Regions from separate parts of the Pseudomonas sp. NPDC090755 genome, predicted to be linked through region 3. Evidence: riboswitches for the same ligand, from Rfam matches in the RefSeq annotation. Region 3 holds a riboswitch; each other region holds the start of a gene.

Region 1 (7,677 bases), on a different contig from region 3:
CGCCTGGCGCGACGGCGAAGGCGTGGTCTTCGACGAGACCTACATCCACTACGCCAGCAACCAGACCGAACACAACCGTATCATCCTGTTCTGCGACGTCGAGCGCCCGCTCAAGTACCGCTGGGCCACCGCGTTCAACCGCTGGTTCAGCCGCCGCGTCATGGCCGCGGCGGCCGCGCCGAACGATGCCGGGGACAAGACCGGTGGCATCAACCGCCTGTTCACCCGCGTCTACAAGATCCGCGAACACGGCAAGGCCCTGAAGAAACGCAACCGCACTCTGTACTACCTGGAGAAATGGGCGGTGGTGGCGGCATTGGTGCTGCTGTTCATCTACATCTGAGCCCCGATTGTCGTAGCCGCTGCCGCCAGGCTGCGATCGACCGCAAAGCGGTCGTAAAACCAGGCGACCGAGGTGCCTGGAATGCGACTGCTACGCAGTCGATCGCAGCCTGGCGGCAGCGGCTACAACGCAATCATCCCCCCACCAAAGTACTAGCCTTCCCCACCCATCGACCAACGGCGCCCCGCCGGCAAAAAAACTAGCTTCACTGTTCAAGTTGCCAACCACACAAGAGGTGAAGACGATGAGCATGATGGACTGGGATGCCTACCGTAAGCAGTTGATGGCCGGCATCGGCGACCTCAAGCAACTGTCCCCCGACACGGTCAACGGCTACATGACCGCCAGCGGCGCCGGGGCCAAGACCAACCACCTGGACGCCAAGACCCGCGAGCTGATCTCCCTGGCCGTGGCCGTCACCACCCGCTGCGACGGCTGCATTGCCGTACACTCGGCCGAAGCGGTCAAGCACGGCGCCAGCCGCGAAGAAATCGCCGAAGCCCTGGGCGTGGCCGTGGCCATGAACGCAGGTGCCGCGCTGGTGTATTCGGCGCGAGCCATGGACGCCGTAGGCAAGGTCGACAGCTAAGCGGTGCACACCGGGTGCCGACGCCCAGCCACTGCCGGCTGGGCGTCGGCAGGGGCTTGGGCAGGCCCTGCATCCCTGCTCACAGCGTAGTGCGCCACCCGCCACTTTGCGTTTTCGCATAAGCTAGCGGGCGAACCGCTTTCCAGGACTTTCCATGATTCACATCCGCCCCATGACCCCTGCCGACTTCGAGCACTTCTGGCCCACCTTCCAGGCCGTTGTCAGTGCCCGGGAAACCTATGCCTTCGAGCCGGCCCTGAGCCAGGAGCAGGCGCGTCAGCTGTGGCTGGAGGCGCCGCTGCATACCCTGGTGGCTGAAGAAGACGGTGTGCTGCTCGGCTCCTACTACCTCAAGGCCAATGCCGCCGGCCCCGGCAGCCATGTGTGCAACTGCGGCTACATGGTCACCGAGGCCGCCCGTGGCCGCGGTGTGGCACGGCTGATGTGCGAACACTCCCAGCGCCTTGCGCGGGAACAGGGCTTTCTGGCCATGCAGTTCAACTCGGTGGTGGCGAGCAATGAAGTGGCGGTGGCCTTGTGGCACAAGCTCGGCTTCGAAACCGTCGGACGCCTGCCGCGTGCCTATCGCCATGCACGCCTGGGGCTGGTGGATTGCCTGGTGATGTACAAGTGGCTGGCCGAACCTGCCGAACCGCAACAGCCCAAGCTGATCGGGCGCAAGAACATCGAGGCGGTGGTGTCGCGCAAGCGCGGGCGTTGAGGGCTTCATCGACCTTATCGCGGGCTGCGCCCGCTCCCCCCTGTCATTTTTGTCAGTAGCGCGCCACGTCCAGCTGTACCAACATCGTCGTAGATCCAATGCCTTCAAGCGATGGAGACGATTGACGTGAAAGCACCGTCGGCAACGTACAAAAAGGAACTGGTCAACGCGCTGGTGAAGGGTGAACTGCACTTGCATCAGTTGCCCAGGGACCTGCCAACTGTCGAGGTTGCCAAGATTCGCCGCGAGGCATTGCAACAGCTGACCAATACCTCGCTGCACGCTACAGGTGACTACACGTTCGACCCGCAAAATGCCAAATGCGAGAATTTCGTCGGTGCCGTCCAGGTACCTGTCGGTGTGGTCGGGCCGGTGGTCGTCCATGGTCAACATGTAGGCGCCGGGGAAACGATCTACGCGCCGCTGGCAACCACCGAAGGTGCACTGATCGCCAGTGTCGCCAGAGGGTGCAGCGCCTTGCGCGAAGCCGCAGGCGCCATTGTCCGGGTCGAAGAGGTCGGCATCACGCGGGCACCGGTTTTTCGCACCAGCGGGATCGTGCAGACCCAGGCCTTTCTGGCCTGGATCAGCGAGCACTACCAGGACATCAAACGCAGTTGCGAAGCCAATAGCCGGTTCCTGGCGCTGCTGGACATCACCCCGGCGGTCGTCGGCACCACCATTTACCTGCGGTTCAGATTCAGCAGCGGCGATGCCATGGGCATGAACATGGCGACACTGGCCTGCGACCAGGCGGTCGCGCAGGTGATCGTGCCTGGTACCGGCGTGGCGTGCATTAGCATCTCAGGCAACTATTGCGTTGATAAAAAGCCTGCTGCCATCAACTTCATCAGTGGCCGCGGCAAACGTATTTTTGCCGAGGCCTGCCTTGGTGCCGACATCCTGCGCAACACCCTCAAGACCCAGGCCGACGCCCTGTGCGAGGTGCAATACCGAAAAACCTTGCTGGGTTCCATCATGGCAGGGGCTTACGGCTGCAATGCGCATCACGCCAATATCCTTGCCGCCTTCTTTCTGGCCACCGGCCAGGACCTGGCCCATACCGCCGAGGGTGGCATGGGCATCACCTGTATCGAACCCCGTGAGCAGGGGGCCGTGTACATTTCCGTCTCGCTGCCCGATGTACCGCTGGCGACGATCGGCGGTGGCACGGGGCTGTCCACGCAGCGTGAAGCGCTGGCACTGATGGGAGTCCGGCCGGGTAGCCGTCCCCCCGGCGTTGATACCCTGCGTCTGGCGGAAATTCTCGGTGCCCTGGTGCTGGCCGGAGAACTCTCGATCCTCTCGGCCCAGGCCGCCCACCACCTGGCCCAGGCGCACAAGCGCCTGGGGCGTTGACCCGATGAACCAGGGCAGCATCAGCGCAGTGGCGCCCGGGAAAATCATATTGATGGGCGAGCACGCCGTGGCGCATCACAGCCCTGCTGTCGTTGCCACGCTCGGCCTTTATTGCAAGGTAGGGGTACAACCGAAAACGGCGCAGTTGATCGAGCTGTACTTGCCGGACCTGGGCATACATCGGTGCTATTCACGCCAATCGGTGCTGGATTACGCCCTGCAGGCACGCCAGGCCTGGCAGGCCTATCGGTGCCGCCCTGACGCGCATACGTTTCGCGCCTTGAGAGGTCAGGCAGGTGACCATCTGGTCAAATGCGCAGTCGGTGAAACCCTGCTGCACCTGGGGCACGGATTCAACCAGGGCATGAAGATCGGCGTGCGCTCGCAGATTCCCATCGGCGCGGGCATGGGCAGCTCGGCCGCCTTGGCGGTCTCCATACCGGCAGCGATCATCAGTCACTTCACACGCCAAGCCGAAGTCGCGCAGGTGCAGCATCTGGCCCGCCAGATCGAGCAACGCCAGCATGGCCTGCCATCCGGCGTCGACCATCGGACCATTGTCCACGGCGGCGTAGCGAGCTTCATGCCCGCAGCAGGCGATGACTTGCAGCTCTGTCCCCTTCGCGACGCGGGTGCCGTGTTGAACGAGCTGCGGCTCTATAACACCGGTACCGCCAACGAAAGTACCGGGGCTGTAGTGACTGCCGTGAGCAAAACCCTGCAGGACGAACACAACCCCCTGCTTCAATCGATGCGCCAGACCACCCTGGCGTTCATGGCGCTGCTGCAGGCTCCGCGCGTTGATCGCGCTCGTTTGTGTGCACTCATTCGTGACTATCAACGTGCCCTTGAAGCCCTCGGCGTCGTGCCTGGCCCCGTTCAGGCGTTGATCAGGGAAATCGAAAAAACCGGTGGCGCGGCGAAGATCTCCGGTGCCGGTGCGCTTTCAGGATCGAGCGCAGGCCTGCTGCTGGTGCTCGCCCCCCTCACTGCCGCCCCGCTGCTCAAGGGCCTGAGCGCAATCGAGGCCCCCCTCGCGGTCGAGGGCCTCTGTGTGCAACGACCATGAGCAAGATCAGTGTGTCCTCTCCCAGCAACATTGCCTTGATCAAGTATTGGGGCATGAGCGACGCCAAACGCACACTGCCCGCCAACAGGTCGCTGTCGATGACCCTGAGCCGCTGTGTCAGCCTCTGCACCCTGGAAACCCTGGGCGATTCGAGCCCTGACGAAATCTACTGGTGCGGTGCAGACGGCATACTCGAACCCGCTGACCCAATCATGCGCCTGGGCATCGAGCAGCATGTGCGACGACTTCGACAGTGCAGTGATTTCTGGCAACCGCTGCGTATCGCGACCACCAACACCTTTCCAACCAGCGCGGGGATCGCCTCCTCCGCTTCGGGGTTCTCTGCGTTGGCATTGGCGTTTGCCTCGCTGTCCGGTCAGCTACCGTCAACCGACCGGCTCAGCGGGCTGGCGCGCCTTTCCGGCTCAGGATCCGCGGCCCGATCGGTACTCGGCGGTTTCGTCACATGGCCCGGTGATGCCGACGATCCACAGAGCGCGGCCCGGCAACTGGCATCCGCCGCTCATTGGCCACTGCACGACATCATTGCGGTAGTCGACGGCTCAGCGAAAACAACCAGCTCGAGGATCGGTCATCAGCGCGCCGTGAGCAGCCCTTTCTACCAGAGGCGCCAGCAACTGCTGGTGGAACGCTTCAGAAACCTCCAGCACGCCATCCTGGCCCGTGATTTTGCGCGTGTTGCCGACATTGTCGAGTGCGAGGCCATCGAGCTTCACCTGATCGCCATGTCATCCGTCCCGCCGCTGTTCTATTGGCAACCGGCAACCCTCTCGGTGTTCTACCGGGTTCAACAACTTCGACGTGACGGCCTCGATGCCTGTACGACCTTCGATGCCGGCCCGAACGCCCATGTGCTCTGCACGCCCGAGCATTATCCCGAGGTCCTTGCGGCAATTAGGGAGCTCGATGGCGTGCAACACATCATCCAGGATCGGATCGGCGAAGGCCCGCAGGTACTGACCCAGGCGCTTTTCTGACCCCTGGGCCTGCGCCGCAACATTCTCCCAAGTCGTTGACTGCAAAGACATTCGGTGGTCAGATGCGCGCCAGTTTCAGGTGTCCTGCGCCGCCGTGCGCAGGGTGAAACGGGAAGCCGGTGCGTCACATCAAGTGATCAGTCCGGCGCTGCCCCCGCAACGGTAAGCGAGCGAAGCCTTCGAAACACCACTGTGCCGCGGCATGGGAAGGTGAAGGCCTTCACGACCCTCGCAAGCCCGGAGACCGGCCTGAAGCTTCGTTTGGCAACCCCGCGGTGGGCGGGCGCAGGCCGGTTTGCGCTCGCCTGTGCGCGCGCGATTCCTCCATGCGTTGTTCCCTCCGGGATTCATTTCTTCCTGTTCAATGTGGAACGACATGTCCCGTAACTCCAAGCTTCACACCCTGGCAGCCAATGCCCTGGCGCCTTGCCTTGCATTGTCCCTGCCGACCTTCGCCCAAGACAGCGAGCCGACGCCCCTGGCCCTGCCCTCGACGGCCATCACCAGCAGCAGCGACACCTCGCCGATCAACCTGGCCACGCCCCTGCCGGCCGGCTCGCGCCTGAACCTCAGCGCCCTGGACACCCCGGCCAGTACCAGCAGCCTCAGCGCCGAGGTCATCGAAGGCCGCAACAACCTCACCGTGCAGGACGCCGTCAGCCGCTCGCCGGGCATTACCTCGATCGCCACGCCGGGCAACGGCAACACCGCCCTGTCGGCACGCGGCTTTACCGGACACGACTCGGTGATGACCCTGTTCGACGGCTCGCGGATGTACACCGGCGCCGGCACCCAGACCTTCCCGGTGGACCCGTGGATGGTCGAGCGCATCGACATCATCCGGGGACCGGCCTCGGTGCTCTACGGCGAAGGCGCCACCGGTGCGGTGGTCAACGTGATCCCGAAAAAGCCCTTCGCCGGCGAGATCAGCAACCACCTGCGCCTGGGCTACGGCAGCTACGATCGCCAGCAACTGGGCCTGGACAGCGGCGGTTCGCTGAGCGAGCGACTGAGCTACCGGCTGACCCTCGACCGCCAGCAAGGCAACGGCTGGGTTGACCGCGGCGACTCGCAGAACCTGGCCATGAGCGCCGCCCTGCGCTTCGATGCCAGCGACACGTTGAGCTTCACCCTGGCCCACGAACGCGGCGATGCCGAGCCGATGAACTACTTCGGCACGCCCTTGATCGACGGCCATTACCGCGACAGCGTGCGCAAGAAGAACTACAACGTGCGCAACGACGTGCAGCGCTACCACGACGAGTGGACGCGCCTGACCAGCGACTGGACCCTGAGCGATTCGCTCAGCGCCAGCAACCAGCTCTACTACATCAAGAGCCGCCGCCACTGGCGCAATGCCGAGGATTACACCTGGGACCCTGGGCAGGGCCTGCTCGAACGCGGCAGCTATCTTGAGATCAAGCACCACCAGGAACAGCTCGGCGACCGCCAGAGCTTCACCTTCGACCACTCGCTGTTCGGCCTTGCCAGCAAGACCGTGGTGGGTGCCGAGTACAACCGCATCCGCTTTGGCATCGACAGCAACTCGCCCTACACCGACATCGGTGGCGACTTCGTCGACCCGTGGAACCCGGCGCCTGGCGACTTCCACAGCCAGGACCCGACCCGCCCGCAAACCCACAGCACCACCCGTACCTTCGCCCTGTTCGCCGAGAACCGCACACAGCTGTCGCAGCGCTGGTCACTGGTGACCGGCATCCGCCGCGATCAGAACCACATCGACCGCACCGACCTGATCAATGACTCCCGCACCGACCGCAGCCTCGGCGGCGGCAACTGGCGCGCCGGGCTGGTGTTCGCGGTCACCGACGAGCTGTCGTTGTACGGCCAGTATTCCACCAGCGAAGACGGCGTCAGCGACCTGATCACCCTCAGCCCCGCCCAGCAGAATTTCGACCTGACCGAAGCGAAGCAGACCGAGTTCGGCCTCAAGCAGCTGTTCTGGGAGGGTCGTGGCGAATGGACCCTGGCGGCCTATCACATCGTCAAGAAGAAACTGCTGGTCGACAACCCCGTCACCCACCAGAAGGAGCAGGCCGGGCAACAGACCTCCGACGGCCTGGAAGCGACCCTGGAACTGGCCCTGGCCAACCAGTGGCAGGTCTCGGCCAACGCCTCGGTGGTGCGTGCCAGATACGACGACTTCGAGCAGACGGTGGGTGGTGAGTCGGTCTCCCGCGCCGGCAACCGGCCGAGCAACGTGCCACGGCGCACCGCCAACCTGTGGGTGAACAAGGGCCTGGGCCATGGCCTGGAGGCCGGCATGGGCCTGCGTTATGTCGATGAGCGTTATGCCGACACGGCCAATACCCAGACAGTGCCGGGCTTTACCGTGGTCGACGCCAACCTGGGCTGGCAGGTGCTACCTGATGTGCGGTTGGGGTTGCAGTTGAACAACCTGCTGGATCGCCGATATGCAGCGACGGCGCACAGTGGCGAGCAGTGGATCATGGGCGAGCCGCGGTCGTATCTTGCGACGCTGGATTACAGCTTCTGAAGTGATTGAGGGCTGCGTTGCAGTCATCGCCGGCGATGCCGGCTCCCACAGGATGGCGGCGTTTCTGTGGGAGCTGGCAT
Region 2 (7,677 bases), on a different contig from region 3:
GTGACCTGCTGTTCTTCAGCACCAATGGCCGTGGGCGTGTCAGCCATGCCGGCATCTACCTGGGCGACGATCAGTTCATCCACTCCAGTAGCCGCCGCAGCGGTGGCGTACGCATCGACAAGCTCGGTGACCGCTACTGGAGCAAGACCTTCATCGAAGCCAAACGTGCACTGGCCATGGCACCGACCGAGACCGTTATCTCGCGTAACTGATCATGAGCCTTGCAATCCCACGGCGACGTAGCTGAAAAGCGCGTCGCCGTGCGTGTTTATAGAAAGCGTCTAATCTAATTTCTCAACTATTTTCCGGCTCATCCCCGGGACGGCTTCAGACAGGATGTTCTGACCATGGCGATTCAGGCGCGCTTCGCTCTACTTTCCCTGCTGGCACTGCTCGGTGCCTGCTCAAGCCATGCCCCGAACCCGCCCAAAGTGGTCGAGCCTGTGGTCATGGCGCCTCAGGTTTACTTTTCCCCGGTTGCCGATGATGTCCTGTTTCGGGCTCTGGGACTGGTGGGTACGCCCTATCGCTGGGGTGGCAACACACCGGATTCGGGGTTCGATTGCAGTGGCCTGATCGGTTACGTCTACCGTGACGCAGCGGGCATTTCCTTGCCGCGCTCGACCCGGGAAATGATCGGCATCCGCGCACCGAACATCGAGCGCAATGACCTGCAATCGGGTGATCTGGTGTTCTTTGCCACCAATGGCGGGTCCCAGGTCAGCCATGCCGGGATCTATGTCGGGGAAGGGCGTTTCGTCCACGCGCCGGCCACCGGTGGTACCGTTCGTCTGGATTACCTGGCCAACAGCTACTGGCAGAAAGCCTATCTGAATGCCAAGCGGGTCCTGCCGCCTGCACTGGCGCGTGTTCCCTGAGCCACCTCATCGGTAAGGCTTCGCCTTGCATCGCAGGCTTCGCCGGCTCCCACAGGCAGGTGTAGCCCTGTAGGCGCTGGCGAAGCCTGCGATTGGGGACTTCAGGCCTGCTTGAGCAGCAGGGCGACCCCGGGGTGATACTGCCCGGCTTCGTTGTGCAGCTTGCGGTAGGCGTACGGAAAGTACCAGGCAATGGCGCAGGCGGTGTGTTTCTGCAGGTCGTCGACCAGGTCCTGGAGTTCTTCGGGGCTGGCGTGCTGTCCGGCTTTCCAGGGGCTGGCGAACAGTGCGGCGACTTTCAGCTGGCTTGGCGCTGCGACCAGCCGTGCGGCCTGTGCGGTTTCGGCCAGGGCATTGGCCAGGTCCAGCCTGGCAATCCGTGGCCAGCGCTGGCTGGCCTGCAGGTAGACGGCTTCTTCGCGGCTGGCGATGTACAGGTCGCAGCGACCGTCGCGGTCGCCATCATCACGCTGTTTCTTGCTCTGGTGCTGCGCCAGGGTGACCAGCTCGGCTTGCCAGGCCGCTGCCGACAGCAGGCCGAGGTTGGCCTGGGCGCCGTGCCAGTAGGCGGCTTCGCCATCGCCCAGGACCTGGTTGAAGCGATCGATGCACTCGACCCAGCGTTCCAGCACCGGACGCAGGAATTCCAGACGCGTGTTGTTGATGATCAGGCCTTGCATGCTGCTCTCTCCTTTATCATTGTGATCGAGTACAGCCGGGTTGTGGCTATTTGATATCACTGATGTCAGGGTGACACAAGATGATCAGGTCGCTATTGATCCAGGCCGGTAGGGTGCCTTTCATTGACGCTCCCGGTGCAACCCTCTAACCTTCGCGACTTGTTTCAGGTGCTCTGTGGGCTGTGGCCTGACAGGGTGAAACAGGGAAGCCGGTGGGCGCGCAAAGGCGCGCGAATCCGGCGCTGCCCCCGCAACGGTAGGTGAGTCAAGGCCGCGCATGGCCACTGGGTGTCGACACCCGGGAAGGCGCGCGACCCCGGGTGTCCTTGTCCCCGCTCACAAGCCCGGAGACCGGCCTGTTACAGTCAACGGCATCACGGAGGGTGATGCGCGGTTTCTTCGGCCTCGTGCCGCGGCCCTGCGCGCTTCTCCGTCTGCCTAATCCATTCATCTGTCGCCCATCCTTGGCCACGAAACCTGTACAGCCTCGTGCTGCTACGCTCGTCGTGGATCGGTCGACAGTGGTTTGCGGAGAGCTTCGATGACTGAATCCACCGAGCGTGACGAACGCCACCTGGCCCGTATGCAGCGCAAGAAGGCGGTAATCGACGAGCGTATCGCCAACGCCCCCAACGAATGCGGTCTGCTGCTGGTGCTCAGCGGTAATGGCAAGGGCAAGAGCAGTTCGGCTTTCGGCATGCTGGCCCGGGCCATGGGCCACGGCATGCAGTGCGGCGTGGTGCAGTTCATCAAGGGTCGCAACAGCACCGGTGAAGAGCTGTTCTTCCGCCGTTTTCCCGAGCAGGTGCGTTATCACGTGATGGGCGAGGGCTTCACCTGGGAAACCCAGGACCGCCAGCGCGACATCGCCGCTGCCGAAGCCGCCTGGGCCGTGTCCCGGCAAATGCTGCAGGACCCGGACATCGCCTTCGTGGTGCTCGATGAGCTGAACATCGCCCTCAAGCATGGTTACCTCGACCTAGACCAGGTGCTCAGTGACCTGCAGGCCCGCCCGCCCATGCAGCATGTGATCGTCACCGGCCGCGGTGCCAAGGACGAGATGATCGAATTGGCTGACACGGTCACCGAGATGGGCATGATCAAGCACGCCTTCCAGGCCGGTATCCGTGCCCAGAAGGGCGTCGAGCTATGAGTCAGACCCGGCACTGCCCGGCGGTCCTGATCGCCGCGCCGGCATCGGGGCAGGGCAAGACCACGGTGACCGCCGCCCTGGCGCGCCTGCACCGCAACCAGGGGCGCAAGGTACGGGTGTTCAAGTGTGGCCCGGACTTTCTCGACCCGATGATTCTCGAGCGGGCCAGCGGTGCACCGGTTTACCAGCTGGACCTGTGGATGGTCGGTGAGCAGGAGAGCCGGCGCCTGTTGTGGGAAGCGGCGGGCGAGGCCGACCTGATCCTGATCGAAGGGGTCATGGGCCTGTTCGACGGCACGCCGTCGAGCGCCGACCTGGCGCGTCACTTCGGCGTGCCGGTGCTGGCGGTGATCGATGGCACGGCCATGGCCCAGACCTTCGGCGCCCTGGCACTGGGCCTTGCGCGCTACCAGCCCGACCTGCCGTTTGCCGGGGTGCTGGCCAACCGCGTCGGCACCCTGCGTCATGCCCAGTTGCTCGAAGGCAGCCTGACCGAGGGCCTGCGCTGGTATGGCGGCCTGTCGCGGGAAACCGGCATCGAACTGCCGAGCCGCCACCTGGGCCTGGTCCAGGCCAGTGAACTCAATGACCTGGACCTGCGCCTGGACGCGGCTGCCGACGCCCTGGGCGCCAGCTGTGAATCGTCATTGCCGCCACCGGTGGCGTTCGCGGCGCCGAGTGAGCTGAACACAGCGCCCCTGCTCGACGGCGTGACCATCGCCGTGGCCCGGGATGAAGCCTTTGCCTTCACCTATGGCGCCAACCTCGACTTGCTGCGGGCCATGGGCGCCGAGCTGGTGTTCTTCTCGCCGTTGCATGACACCTGCCTGCCCGTGGCGGACAGCCTGTACCTGCCGGGCGGCTACCCGGAGTTGCACCACCGGGCGCTGGCCGCCAATGCACCGATGCTGAGCGCCATTCGCGCCCACCACCAGGCGGGCAAGCCCTTGCTCGCCGAATGTGGCGGCATGCTCTACCTGCTCGATGCCCTGACCGATGTGGCCGGTGAGCGCGCCGAGCTGCTGGGCCTGCTGCAGGGCGAAGCGGTGATGCAAAAGCGCCTGGCCGCCCTGGCCCTGCAGGCGGTGGAGCTGCCCGAAGGCAACCTGCGCGGGCACACCTATCACCACTCCCTGACCAGTACCGCGCTGGAGCCGATTGCCCGTGGCCAGAGCCCCAATGGCGGCCGTGGTGCCGAGGCGATCTATCGCTGCGGGCGGCTGACGGCGTCCTACGTGCATTTCTATTTCGCCTCCAATCCCCGGGCGTCGGCGGCGCTGTTGGCACCATGAGCGACCAGGCCTTCACCGAAGCCGAACGCGCTGCGGTGTACCGCGCGATCGGCGAGCGCCGCGACATGCGCCATTTCATCCAGGGTGACGTGGCGCCCGAACTGCTCGCGCGTCTGCTGCAAGCTGCGCATCAGGCCCCCAGTGTCGGCCTGATGCAGCCCTGGCGTTTCATCCGGATCACCGACCGCAACCTGCGCCAGCGCATCCAGGGTCTGGTGGAGCAAGAGCGGGTGCGCACTGCCGAGGCACTGGGTGAGCGTTCCGACGAATTCATGCAGCTCAAGGTGGAAGGCATCAACGACTGCGCCGAACTGCTGGTGGCGGCATTGATGGATGACCGCGAGAAACACATTTTCGGTCGCCGGACCTTGCCGGAAATGGACCTGGCATCGCTGTCGTGTGCCATCCAGAACCTCTGGCTGGCGGCCCGCGCCGAAGGGCTGGGCATGGGCTGGGTGTCGCTGTTCGAGCCGGTGGCGCTGGCAGCGCTGCTGGGCATGCCGGCAGGTGCCAAGCCGCTGGCGATTCTTTGCCTGGGACCGGTCCAGGCGTTCTACCCGGCACCGATGCTGGCCCTCGAAGGCTGGACCACGGTGCGGCCCTTGAGCGACATGTTGTTTGAAAACCAGTGGGGAGAGTCTTGATGAGTGTGGCGTTGCTGAGTGTTGCCGGCGTGGCGCTGGATGCGCTGTGGGGAGAGCCCCAGCGTCGGCATCCACTGGTGGCGTTCGGTCGGTTGGCCGGGCGTCTGGAGCAGCGCTTCAATGCCGGGGGGCGTGGCTGGCGCAGCCATGGCGTCACCGCCTGGTTCCTGGCGGTGATCCCCCTGACGCTGCTGATCACGCTGCTGTCCTGGTTGCCCTATATCGGCTGGCTGGTGGACGTGTTGGCGCTGTACTGCGCCCTGGGCCTGCGCAGCTTGGGCGAACATGTGATCCCGGTGGCCAGCGCCTTGCGCAGCGGTGACCTGGAGCAAGCGCGTCAGCGCGTCAGCTACCTGGTCAGTCGCGAAACCCGCGAACTGGACGAAACCGCCGTGGCCCGGGCCGCTACCGAGTCGGTATTGGAAAACGGCAGTGATGCGGTGTTCGCCGCCTTGTTCTGGTTCATTGTCGCCGGCGCGCCGGGCGTGGTGCTCTATCGCCTGAGCAACACCCTGGACGCCATGTGGGGCTACCGCAACGAGCGCTTCGAGCGTTTCGGCTGGGCGGCGGCGCGCATCGACGATGTGCTCAACTATATTCCGGCACGGCTGGTGGCCCTGACCTACGCCGTGCTCGGCAAGACCCGCCTGGCCCTGAGTTGCTGGCGGCGCCAGGCGCCCTTGTGGGACAGCCCCAATGCCGGCCCGGTAATGGCGGCAGGGGCGGGGGCGCTCGGCGTGGAGCTGGGTGGTCCTGCTGTCTATCACGGCGAACTGCATGAGCGCACGCGCCTGGGCGAAGGCCCGGTGGCCGACGCCGACGCCATCGAACGTGGCTGGCGCCTGGTCTGCAAGGGTGTCTGGTTGTGGCTGCTGCTGTTGTGCCTGGGAGCGGAACTCTATGCTTGAACACGGCGGGCGCCTGCAACGCGCCATACAGCACTACGGCATCCCCCGGGAAGATTGGCTGGACCTGTCCAGCGGTATCGCGCCCTGGTCCTTTGCCATTCCCGAGATCCCGTTGCGTGCCTGGGCGCGCCTGCCGGAAACCGATGACGGCCTGGAGCAGGCGGCGACCGCTTATTACGGCGTCAATCCACTGCTGCCGGTCGCCGGCTCCCAGGCGGCGATCCAGGCCTTGCCGCAGTTGCGTGCCCGCAGCAGGGTCGGGGTGTTGTCGCCGTGCTATGCCGAGCATGCCGAGGGTTGGCGGCGCGCCGGTCATGAACTGATCGAGCTGCGGGAAGAGCAGGTCGAGCAGGTGCTCGACAGCCTCGATGTACTGGTGGTGGTCAACCCGAACAATCCCACTGGCCGTCTGCTGCCAGCCGAACAGCTGCTCACCTGGCATGCCCGCCTGGTGAGTCGAGGCGGTTGGTTGTTGGTCGATGAAGCCTTCATGGACAACACCCCGTCGCACAGCATTGCCACCCACGCCGATCGCCCCGGCCTGATCGTGCTGCGCTCGTTCGGCAAGTTCTTCGGCCTTGCCGGTGTGCGCCTGGGCTTTGTCCTGGCCGAGCGCGCCTTGTTGCTGCAACTCGCCGAGTTGCTGGGACCCTGGACCGTCAGCGGGCCGACCCGCATCCTTGGCCAGGCCTGCCTGCTCGACACTGCTGCGCACCAGCAGCAGGTCATTCGCTGCGCCGAGGCCAGCCAGCGTCTGGCGAGCGTGCTCTGTGATGCCGGCTTTGTCCCCACCGGTGGCTGTGACCTGTTCCAGTACGTGGTGACCGATCAGGCCATACAGCTGCATGAATTCATGGCCCGGCGCGGCATTCTCCTGCGCCTGTTCACGGCGCCTGCCAGCCTGCGTTTCGGCCTGCCGGCCAGCGACCGGGATTTCCAGCGCCTGGCGCAGGCCTTCAACGATTATCGCAAGGAACACCCATGAGTACCTTGATGGTGCAGGGCACCACCTCCGATGCCGGCAAGAGCACCCTGGTTACCGCACTGTGCCGCTGGTTGTTGCGCCAGGGCGTGGCGGTGGTGCCATTCAAGCCGCAGAACATGGCGCTCAACAGCGCGGTGACCGCCGACGGTGGCGAGATCGGCCGGGCCCAGGCGGTCCAGGCCCAGGCGGCCAGGCTTGCGCCCCACACCGACATGAACCCGGTGCTGCTCAAGCCCAACAGCGACACCGGCGCCCAGGTGATCGTCCACGGCCGCGCGGTCACCAGCATGAACGCGGTGGCCTATCACGACTACAAGGCCATCGCCATGCAGGCGGTGCTGGCCTCCCACCAGCGCTTGAGCGCTGCCTACCCGGTGGTGATGGTCGAAGGGGCCGGCTCGCCGGCCGAGATCAACCTGCGCGCTGGCGATATCGCCAACATGGGCTTTGCCGAGGCGGTGGACTGCCCGGTGATCCTTATCGCCGACATCAACCGCGGCGGTGTTTTCGCGCACCTGGTGGGCACCCTGGAATTGCTCTCGCCCAGTGAACAGGCGCGGGTCAAAGGCTTTGTCATCAACCGCTTCCGCGGCGATATCGCCTTGCTGCAGCCGGGCCTGGACTGGCTCGAAGCGCGAACCGGCAAGCCGGTGCTGGGCGTGCTGCCCTATGTGATGGACCTGCACCTTGAGGCCGAGGATGGCATCGACCAGCGCCAGGGCGACAAGGCGGCGCGCGCGCTCAAGGTGATCGTGCCGGTGCTGCCACGGATCAGCAACCACACCGATTTCGACCCGCTGCGCCTGCACCCGCAGGTGGACCTGCAATTCATCGGTCCCGGCGATGCCATTCCGCCAGCCGACCTGATCATCCTGCCCGGCTCCAAGAGCGTGCGCGGCGACCTGGCGCAACTGCGTGCCCGCGGCTGGGACCAGGCGATCACGCGTCACCTGCGCTATGGCGGCAAGCTGCTGGGCATCTGTGGCGGCCTGCAGATGCTCGGCCAACAGCTGGACGACCCGCTGGGACTGGAAGGGGCGGCGGGCAGCAGTGACGGCCTGGGCCTGCTCGATTTCGTCACGGTGCTGGAAGCCGAAAAGCAGCTGCGCAACGTCAGTGGCACCCTGGAACTGGAAC
Region 3 (7,677 bases):
GCCGGACAATCCCGTCCAGGGTGCCGAGCACCCAGTCCTGGTCCGGCCAGGTGGCGCGGTGCACCACGGCGATCGGGCAGTCGCCGCCATAGTGCGGACGCAGCTCCTCGACAATCCTGTGCAGGTGCTTGACGCCCAGGTGAATGGCCAGGGTGCTGCCATGGCGGGCCAGGTCCGCCAGTTGCTCACCCGCGGGCATCGGTGACTTGTCGCCATAGCGGGTGAGAATCACGGTCTGGGCGATGTCCGGCAGGGTCAGCTCGCAGCCGAGCAGGGCGGCGCTGGCGGCCACCGCAGTAACGCCGGGGACGATCTCGTAGGGAATGCCCAGCTCACGCAAATAGCGGATCTGCTCGCCGATGGCGCCGTACAGGCTCGGGTCGCCGCTGTGCACCCGGGCCACGTCCAGGCCCTGGTCGTGAGCCTCCTTGATGGCCTCGATGATCTGCGCCAGGTGCAGTTCGGCGCTGTTGATGACGGTCCGGGCGCTGTGCCCTTCGAGTACGGCAGCCGGTACCAGGGAGCCGGCATAGATGATCACCGGGCAGCGATGGATCAGGCGCTGGCCCTTGACGGTGATCAACTCGGGATCGCCGGGGCCGGCGCCGATGAAATAGACGGTCATGCGAGGTCCTTGGGAAGAAAGCGCGGATTATCCGCCAACGCCTGGGGCGCTGGCCAATGCCAGGCTGGCGTCGGCCAGCAGGGTACGGGTGACGCACAGCTGCGCCGTGCCTGCGAAGTGCTCGGCCAGGGCCAGCGCCGCGCTTTCGGCAACGCCGTAGCAACCGCTGTGTTGGTAGGCGACCGCTGAGCGATGGCTCAGGCGCTGCTCGAAGGCCGCCAGGTGTGCAGCGCTGAAGAACAGCAACGGTACCTTGAGGTGCCGGGCCAGTTGCTCCAGCCCGGGTTCATCCTGCTTGAGGTCGATGCTGGCCAGGCCCGCGACGGCGTCCAGGGGCAAACCGTGGGCCTTGAGGGTCTGGTCCAGCAGGCTGCCCAGCGTGTCGGCCGGGCAACCCCGTCGGCAACCCAGGCCGACGTACACCTGCATGGTGATCAGGCCTGTTCCGAGCGACGGTACAGCCAGGCGCTGAGCAGGCCCAGGGCCAGCCAGAACGCGGCGTTGGTCAGCAGGGAGGCGACCTTGAACTCGGCTTCCAGTGCTTCTGGAGCAAGCATTTCGTGCACTTCAGGTTGCGGTGCGCCAATCACATGGGGAATCACCAGCAGTACCGCACCCACGACCTTGAACAGCCAGTTGCGGGCAAACGCGATCAGGGCCAGTCCCACGGCGGTGGCGGCAGCGGTACCTACCCACCAGGTCTGGCGCTGGGCCAGGTCGGCTGCGGCGGTGCCCGGCAGTTCGGGCGGCAGGCCCAGGGTCGGCGCCAGGCAGAATACGGCAAAGCCGCCCAGGCCCCAGAGCGCGCCGCTGAGCACGGTCTTTGGCGCACGCAGGGTGTAGAGCGCGGCCAGGATCAGGGCAAAACCGACCGCCACCACCAGGTTGCCACCGGTGGTCGACAGCACGCGCTGCCAGCCATCTTCCGGTGCCCAGGCTTCGCTGTCGTGGTGATGGTCGGCGGCAACCCCGGGCGCGTGCTCGTGGGCTTCGACGGCCGGTGCGGCGCTTTCATAGGTTTCTGCCTGAAGAATCAGCGGCGCGACCCAGAAACTCTGCAGCAGGGTCAGCAGCAGGGCGGCCAGCAGGCCGGCAAAGCCTGCGGTGCGAGCGATACGCTTGATCATCGATGGCTACTCAGTGGCAAGGGAAGGCGGCGCTGTGACGGGTGTCGTGGGCGGCATTGTGGACCGCTTCGATATGCGAGAAGCCGGCGAAATACACCAGGCACAGGCCCAGCAGCGAGGCACCGACGGCAACCCGCAGGCGCTGGCTGAGGCTGGACGGGGTAACGGCGGAATGACTGGCGGTACTGGTACGCATGGCGCTTTCCTCTGGGTGTTGTCGGGCAACAGGCAAGCGCAACAATCCCCTGCACGAGGACCGTCCAGGGGATCAACAGCGCCCGCCCACCGCGGGTTTGTCAGAATCGGAATTGGGCCGGTCTCCGGGCTGGCGAGGGCAGGCTGATAGCCGGGCCACAGGCGTCACCTTCCCATGCCGGACTACGGGCACAGTGGTTCTGACGCTTTTCTCGCTTACCGTTGCGGGGGCAGCACCGGACTTGTCGGGCCTGTCGATCGACAGGCACTGACGCACCGGTTTCCCGTTTCACCCAGTCAAGGGCACCCAAACGAATGGCATTAGCAAATCACGGGGGCGACCGGGCGTCAATCGTGACAGCAGTTGACCGCTCACCGGGCACTGCGTAGCCTAGCCGCTTCGAGGTTCTTCGGCAGCGGCCGAAGCTAAGACGGGAACGCGGTAAAAGCCGCGGCTGCCCCCGCAACTGTAAGCATTGAAGCGTTCGACACAGCCACTGCATCGCTGCGGGAAGGCGTCGTTCGACCGGCCCATCGGCCGGTGCAGTGCAAGCCAGGAGACCTGCCTCGAACAGTTTCCGACATTAAACCGGGCGGGGTGATCCGGTGGCGAACGCGCCCAGGTAAACGTACCTGCGGCTCTCGTCGCGCATGCCCGCCATCCTGCCAAGGGCATCGACATGAAAACACTGGCCAAACTCCCCGTCACCATCGTTACCGGCTTCCTCGGCTCGGGCAAGACCACGCTGCTGCGGCACATGCTCGACAACGCCCAGGGGCGGCGCATCGCGGTGATCGTCAACGAGTTCGGTGAGCTGGGCATCGATGGCGAGATCCTCAAGCAGTGCAGCATCGGCTGCACCGAGGAAGAGGCCAGCGGCCGGGTTTATGAACTGGCCAACGGCTGCCTGTGCTGCACCGTGCAGGAAGAGTTCTTCCCGGTGATGCGCGAGCTGGTGGCCCGCCGTGGCGACCTGGATCACATCCTCATCGAAACCAGCGGCCTGGCCCTGCCCAAGCCCCTGGTCCAGGCCTTCCAGTGGCCGGAAATCCGCAATGCCTGCACCGTCGACGCGGTGATCACCGTGGTCGACAGCCCGGCGGTGGCCGCCGGCACCTTCGCCGCCTACCCGGACCAGGTCGATGCCCAGCGCAAGCTCGATCCGAACCTGGACCACGAGTCGCCCCTGCACGAGCTGTTCGCCGACCAGCTGGCCAGCGCCGACCTGGTGGTGTTGAACAAGGCCGACCTGATCGCCGCCGCCGACCTGGCCAAGGTCCGCGCCGAGGTGCAGGAAGAACTGCCGCCGGCGGTCAAGGTGATCGAAGCCAGCAATGGCCGCCTGCCACTGGACGTGCTGCTGGGCCTGGGCGCCGAGTCCGAAGTGCACATCGATGGCCGCCGCACCCATCATGATTCACACCATGACGGCGACGACCATGACGATCATGACCATGACGCCTTCGACTCGATTTCCATCGAGCTGCCCGAGGCCGATGAGAGCCTGCTGCTCGACGCCCTGACCCAGTTGGTGGTGCGGCACGGCATCCTGCGGGTCAAGGGCTTCGCCGCCGTGCCCGGTAAGCCGATGCGCCTGCTGATCCAGGGCGTGGGTACCCGTTTCGACAAGCATTTCGATCGCGCCTGGCGCAGCGAAGAGCCGCGTACCACGCGCCTGGTGCTGATCGGCCAGGAACTGGATGCTGCACAGCTGGAAGCGAGCCTGCGCGCCGCCCTGGGCGCCTGATCCATGCACCTGCTGCGGACCCAGCCCGGTGGTTTCGTACCGGACGACAGCATTGCCGACCTCGGCCAGACCCCGGCCGAGCTGGTGATTCTCTGCAGCGGTGACTCGCACCTGGCACTGCTGGCCGAAACCGCCCGGCAGTTGCCCGAGGATTATCCCAGCCTGCGCCTGGCCAACCCTATGCAGGTGCAGAACCACGCCTCGGTCGACCTTTATGTCGACGAGGTGCTGCGCCATGCCAAGGTCATCCTGGTGTCGCTGCATGGCGGGGTGGGCTACTGGCGCTACGGTGTCGAGCAACTACTGGAGCTGGCCAACCGTGGCGTGAAGCTGATCCTGGTCCCTGGCGACGACCACCCGGACCCGGAGCTGACTGGCCTTGGCAACGTACCGGCCGAGCAGGCCGAACGGCTCTGGCACTTTTTGCGCCAGGGTGGCAAGGCCAACGCCCTGAACCTGTTCAACTGCCTGGCCAGCCTCTGGCTCGGGCGCGACTACCCCTGGGCTGAACCGCAGCAATTGCCACGCACGGCGGTTTATCACCCCAACAAGGCCGCTGCCGAACTGCAGGACTGGTTCGGCCAGTGGCAGGTCGAACAGCCGGTGGTGCCCATCCTGTTCTACCGCTCGCACCTGCAGGCGGCCAACACCGCCTTTGTCGATACCTTTTGCCAGCGCCTGCAACAGGCCGGGCTCAACCCCTTGCCGATTGCCGTGGCCAGCCTCAAGGAGGCCGGCTGCCTGGCCCAGGTCGAAGACTGGCTGGAGCAGGTCGACGCCGCGCTGATCATCAACACCACAGGCTTTGCCCAGTCGAGCCCGGAACAGCCCCACCTGCGACCGTTTCGCCGGGACATTCCGGTGCTGCAGGCCATCTGCGCCCAGGACAACGAACCTGGCTGGCAGGCCAGCGAGCAGGGCCTGGGTGCCCGTGACCTGGCCATGCATATCGTCCTCCCGGAGCTGGACGGGCGCATCATCACCCGGCCGATCAGCTTCAAGGACCTGGCCTGGCGCAGCGAACGCAGCCAGTCGGATGTGGTCTGCTACCGGCCCCACCCCGAGCGCATGGACTTTGTCGCCGAACTGGCCCGGCGCTGGTGTGCACTGGCGCAGTTGCCCAACCGCGACAAGCGCGTGGCCCTGGTACTGGCCAACTACCCGACCCGCGACGGGCGCATCGGCAACGGCGTGGGCCTGGACACCCCGGCAGCGGCGCTGAACATCCTGCGTGCCTTGCAGGCCCAGGACTATCCGCTGGCAGACCTGCCCGACAGCGGCACGGCGCTGATCCAGGCGCTGCTGGGCGGCGTGAGCAACGACCTCGACAGCCTCGACCAGCGCCCTTGCCTGCAAAGTATGGCCCTGGACGATTACCTGACGGCGTTCGCCGCCTTGCCAGAGGCTAATCAGGAGGCGGTACGCCAGCGCTGGGGCGAACCGCAGCAAGACCCGATGTTCCGCAACGGTCGGATGATGGTCGCCGGCCTGCGCTTTGGCCTGACCTTCGTCGGTATCCAGCCGGCACGGGGCTATCAGTTGGACCAGAGCGCGGTCTACCACGACCCCGACCTGGTGCCGCCGCATGGTTACCTGGCGTTCTACTTCTGGCTGCGTCACGGCTTTGCCGCCGATGCGCTGATCCACGTTGGCAAGCACGGCAACCTTGAGTGGCTGCCGGGCAAGGGCGTGGGTCTGTCCGACAGTTGCTGGCCCGATGCCTTGCTCGGGCCGCTGCCGAACATCTACCCCTTTATCGTCAACGACCCGGGCGAGGGTGCCCAGGCCAAGCGCCGCACCCAGGCGGTGATCATCGATCACCTGATGCCGCCGCTGACCCGTGCCGAAACCTACGGCCCGCTGCGTCACCTGGAGGCGCTGGCCGACGAGTACTACGAGGCCCAGTTGCTCGACCCGCGCCGGGCCGCCGAGCTGCAACGCGACATTCTTGAACTGGTGCGCAGCAACCATATCGACCGCGAGTTGCAGCTCGAAGGCGAGCTCGATGATGCTGCTGTGTGGTTGCCGCGCCTGGACACCTACCTGTGCGACCTCAAGGAGTCGCAGATCCGTGACGGCCTGCATGTGTTCGGCGAGTCGCCGGCCGGCCGCCTGCGCAGCGATACCTTGCTTGCTTTGCTGCGGGTGGCCCGTGGCGATGGCCGTGGCGCCAATGCCAGCCTGCTGCGGGCACTGGGCAAGGCTTTGGCGCTGGGCTTCGATCCGCTGGACTGCGACCTCGGCCAGCCTTGGGAGGGGCCGCGTCCAGCGCAGTTGCAGGCGCTTGGCAACGATCGCTGGCGCACCGCGGGCGACACGCGCGAGCGCCTGGAAGCGTTGGCCTTGATGCTGATCGAGCAGAGCCTGGCCGGTGTGGCGCAAGTGCCACAGGATGAGCCATGGGGCGAGGTGCGTGCCGTGTTGCAAGCCCTGGTCGACACCGTTGCGCCTCAACTGGACGCCTGCGGCCCCGCCGAGCTGCAAGGGCTGCTGGCCGCCTTGCAAGGGCGCTTCGTACCGGCCGGTCCCAGCGGCGCGCCCAGCCGTGGGCGGCTGGACGTGCTGCCGACCGGGCGCAACTTCTATACCGTCGACGTGCGCAACCTGCCGACCACCACCGCCTGGCGCATCGGTTTCGCCTCGGCCAACCTGATTCTCGAACGCCATCTGCAGGAGCATGGCGATCACCTGCGTCAGTTGGGCCTGTCGGTGTGGGGCACGGCGACCATGCGCACCGGCGGCGACGATATCGCCCAGGCCATGGCGCTGCTCGGCGTGCGTCCGGTGTGGGCCAGCGGCAGCCAGCGGGTCGATGACTTCGAGATCCTGCCCCTGAGCCTGCTCGACCGGCCACGGGTGGATGTGACCTTGCGGGTGTCGGGGTTCTTCCGCGACGCCTTCGGCAACCTGATCAAATTGTTCGACGCCGCCGTGCAAGCGGTGGCGGCACTGGACGAACCCGACGACCTCAACCCACTGGCAGCACGAGTGCGCAGCGAGCGGGCAGAACTCGAGCAGCAGGGCATGAGCGGCGAGCAGGCCGCACGCCAGGCCGGCTGGCGGATTTTTGGCGCCAAACCGGGCGCCTATGGCGCCGGCGTGCAGAACGCCATCGACGGGCGCCTGTGGCACGACCGCCAGGACCTGGCCGAGGTCTACCTCAACCACGGCGGTTATGCCTACGGTACGGCCGACCAGGGTACCCCGGCACGGGCCGACTTCGCCCGGCGCCTGGGTCAGGTGCAGGCGGTGATCCAGAACCAGGACAACCACGAGCACGATCTGCTCGATTCCAACGACTATTACCAATTCCAGGGCGGCATGCTGGCCGCGGTGGAGAGCCTGGGCGGCCAGGCCGTCGCCAGCTACCACGGCGACCACAGTCAGCCGGACCGTCCGCGTATCCGCACCTTGAAGGAAGAGCTCAACCGGGTGATCCGTGCCCGCGCGCTCAATCCCAAATGGATCGACGGGGTCAAGCGCCATGGCTATAAAGGTGCCTTCGAACTGGCGGCCACCGTCGACAACCTGTTCGCCTTCGATGCCACCACGCACCTGATCGACGATCACCATTACCAGTCGCTGGCCGACGCCTATGTGCTCGACGGCCCGACCCGCGACTTTATCCGCCAGCACAACCCCGAGGCCCTGCGCGATATCACCGAGCGCCTGCTCGAAGCCCAGCAGCGCGGCCTCTGGGAGCAGCCGGGCAGCTACCGCCAGGCCCTGGAAGAACACCTGCTGGACGGCGAGGAAGAGACTTGAGATGACTGAACCTGCACATTTTCCCCTGTCTGCCGTGGTCGGTGCCGATGAGCTGAAGCTGGCCCTGTGCCTGACAGCCATCGATCCGAAGATCGGCGGCGTGTTGATCGAAGGCCCGCGCGGGATGGCCAAGAGCACCCTGGCCCGGGGCCTGGCCGACCTGTTGGGCGACGGGCCGTTCGTGACCTTGCCACTGGGCGCCAGCGAGGAACGCCTG

What was found. A riboswitch is a leader RNA that binds a small molecule or an ion and turns the genes downstream of it on or off. The one in region 3 is predicted to bind cobalamin.
Region 1: linked by a shared signal. The riboswitch ahead of ACIQUS_RS20980 (TonB-dependent receptor) and the one ahead of cobW (cobalamin biosynthesis protein CobW) in region 3 are both predicted to bind cobalamin.
Region 2: linked by a shared signal. The riboswitch ahead of cobO (cob(I)yrinic acid a,c-diamide adenosyltransferase) and the one ahead of cobW (cobalamin biosynthesis protein CobW) in region 3 are both predicted to bind cobalamin.

Annotation. Positions count from the first base shown of each region.
Region 1 is NZ_JBIVXC010000016.1:106,078-113,754, reverse strand. Features, by position in the region: gene lpxO (lipid A hydroxylase LpxO) at 1-343, shown strand, start outside; gene ACIQUS_RS21005 (carboxymuconolactone decarboxylase family protein) at 588-932, shown strand; gene ACIQUS_RS21000 (GNAT family N-acetyltransferase) at 1,087-1,653, shown strand; gene ACIQUS_RS20995 (hydroxymethylglutaryl-CoA reductase) at 1,780-3,012, shown strand; gene ACIQUS_RS20990 (mevalonate kinase) at 3,173-4,081, shown strand; gene mvaD (diphosphomevalonate decarboxylase) at 4,078-5,079, shown strand; cobalamin riboswitch at 5,140-5,347, shown strand; gene ACIQUS_RS20980 (TonB-dependent receptor) at 5,456-7,597, shown strand.
Region 2 is NZ_JBIVXC010000019.1:61,518-69,194, forward strand. Features, by position in the region: gene ACIQUS_RS22665 (C40 family peptidase) at 1-212, shown strand, start outside; gene ACIQUS_RS22670 (C40 family peptidase) at 348-878, shown strand; gene ACIQUS_RS22675 (hypothetical protein) at 980-1,558, opposite strand; cobalamin riboswitch at 1,708-1,933, shown strand; gene cobO (cob(I)yrinic acid a,c-diamide adenosyltransferase) at 2,100-2,711, shown strand; gene ACIQUS_RS22685 (cobyrinate a,c-diamide synthase) at 2,708-4,003, shown strand; gene bluB (5,6-dimethylbenzimidazole synthase) at 4,000-4,647, shown strand; gene cbiB (adenosylcobinamide-phosphate synthase CbiB) at 4,647-5,555, shown strand; gene cobD (threonine-phosphate decarboxylase CobD) at 5,548-6,540, shown strand; gene ACIQUS_RS22705 (cobyric acid synthase) at 6,537-7,677, shown strand, end outside.
Region 3 is NZ_JBIVXC010000006.1:247,591-255,267, forward strand. Features, by position in the region: gene cobM (precorrin-4 C(11)-methyltransferase) at 1-625, opposite strand, end outside; gene ACIQUS_RS12385 (cobalamin biosynthesis protein) at 653-1,054, opposite strand; gene ACIQUS_RS12390 (CbtA family protein) at 1,060-1,752, opposite strand; gene ACIQUS_RS12395 (CbtB-domain containing protein) at 1,763-1,948, opposite strand; cobalamin riboswitch at 2,046-2,273, opposite strand; cobalamin riboswitch at 2,334-2,532, shown strand; gene cobW (cobalamin biosynthesis protein CobW) at 2,628-3,695, shown strand; gene cobN (cobaltochelatase subunit CobN) at 3,699-7,460, shown strand; gene ACIQUS_RS12410 (ATP-binding protein) at 7,462-7,677, shown strand, end outside.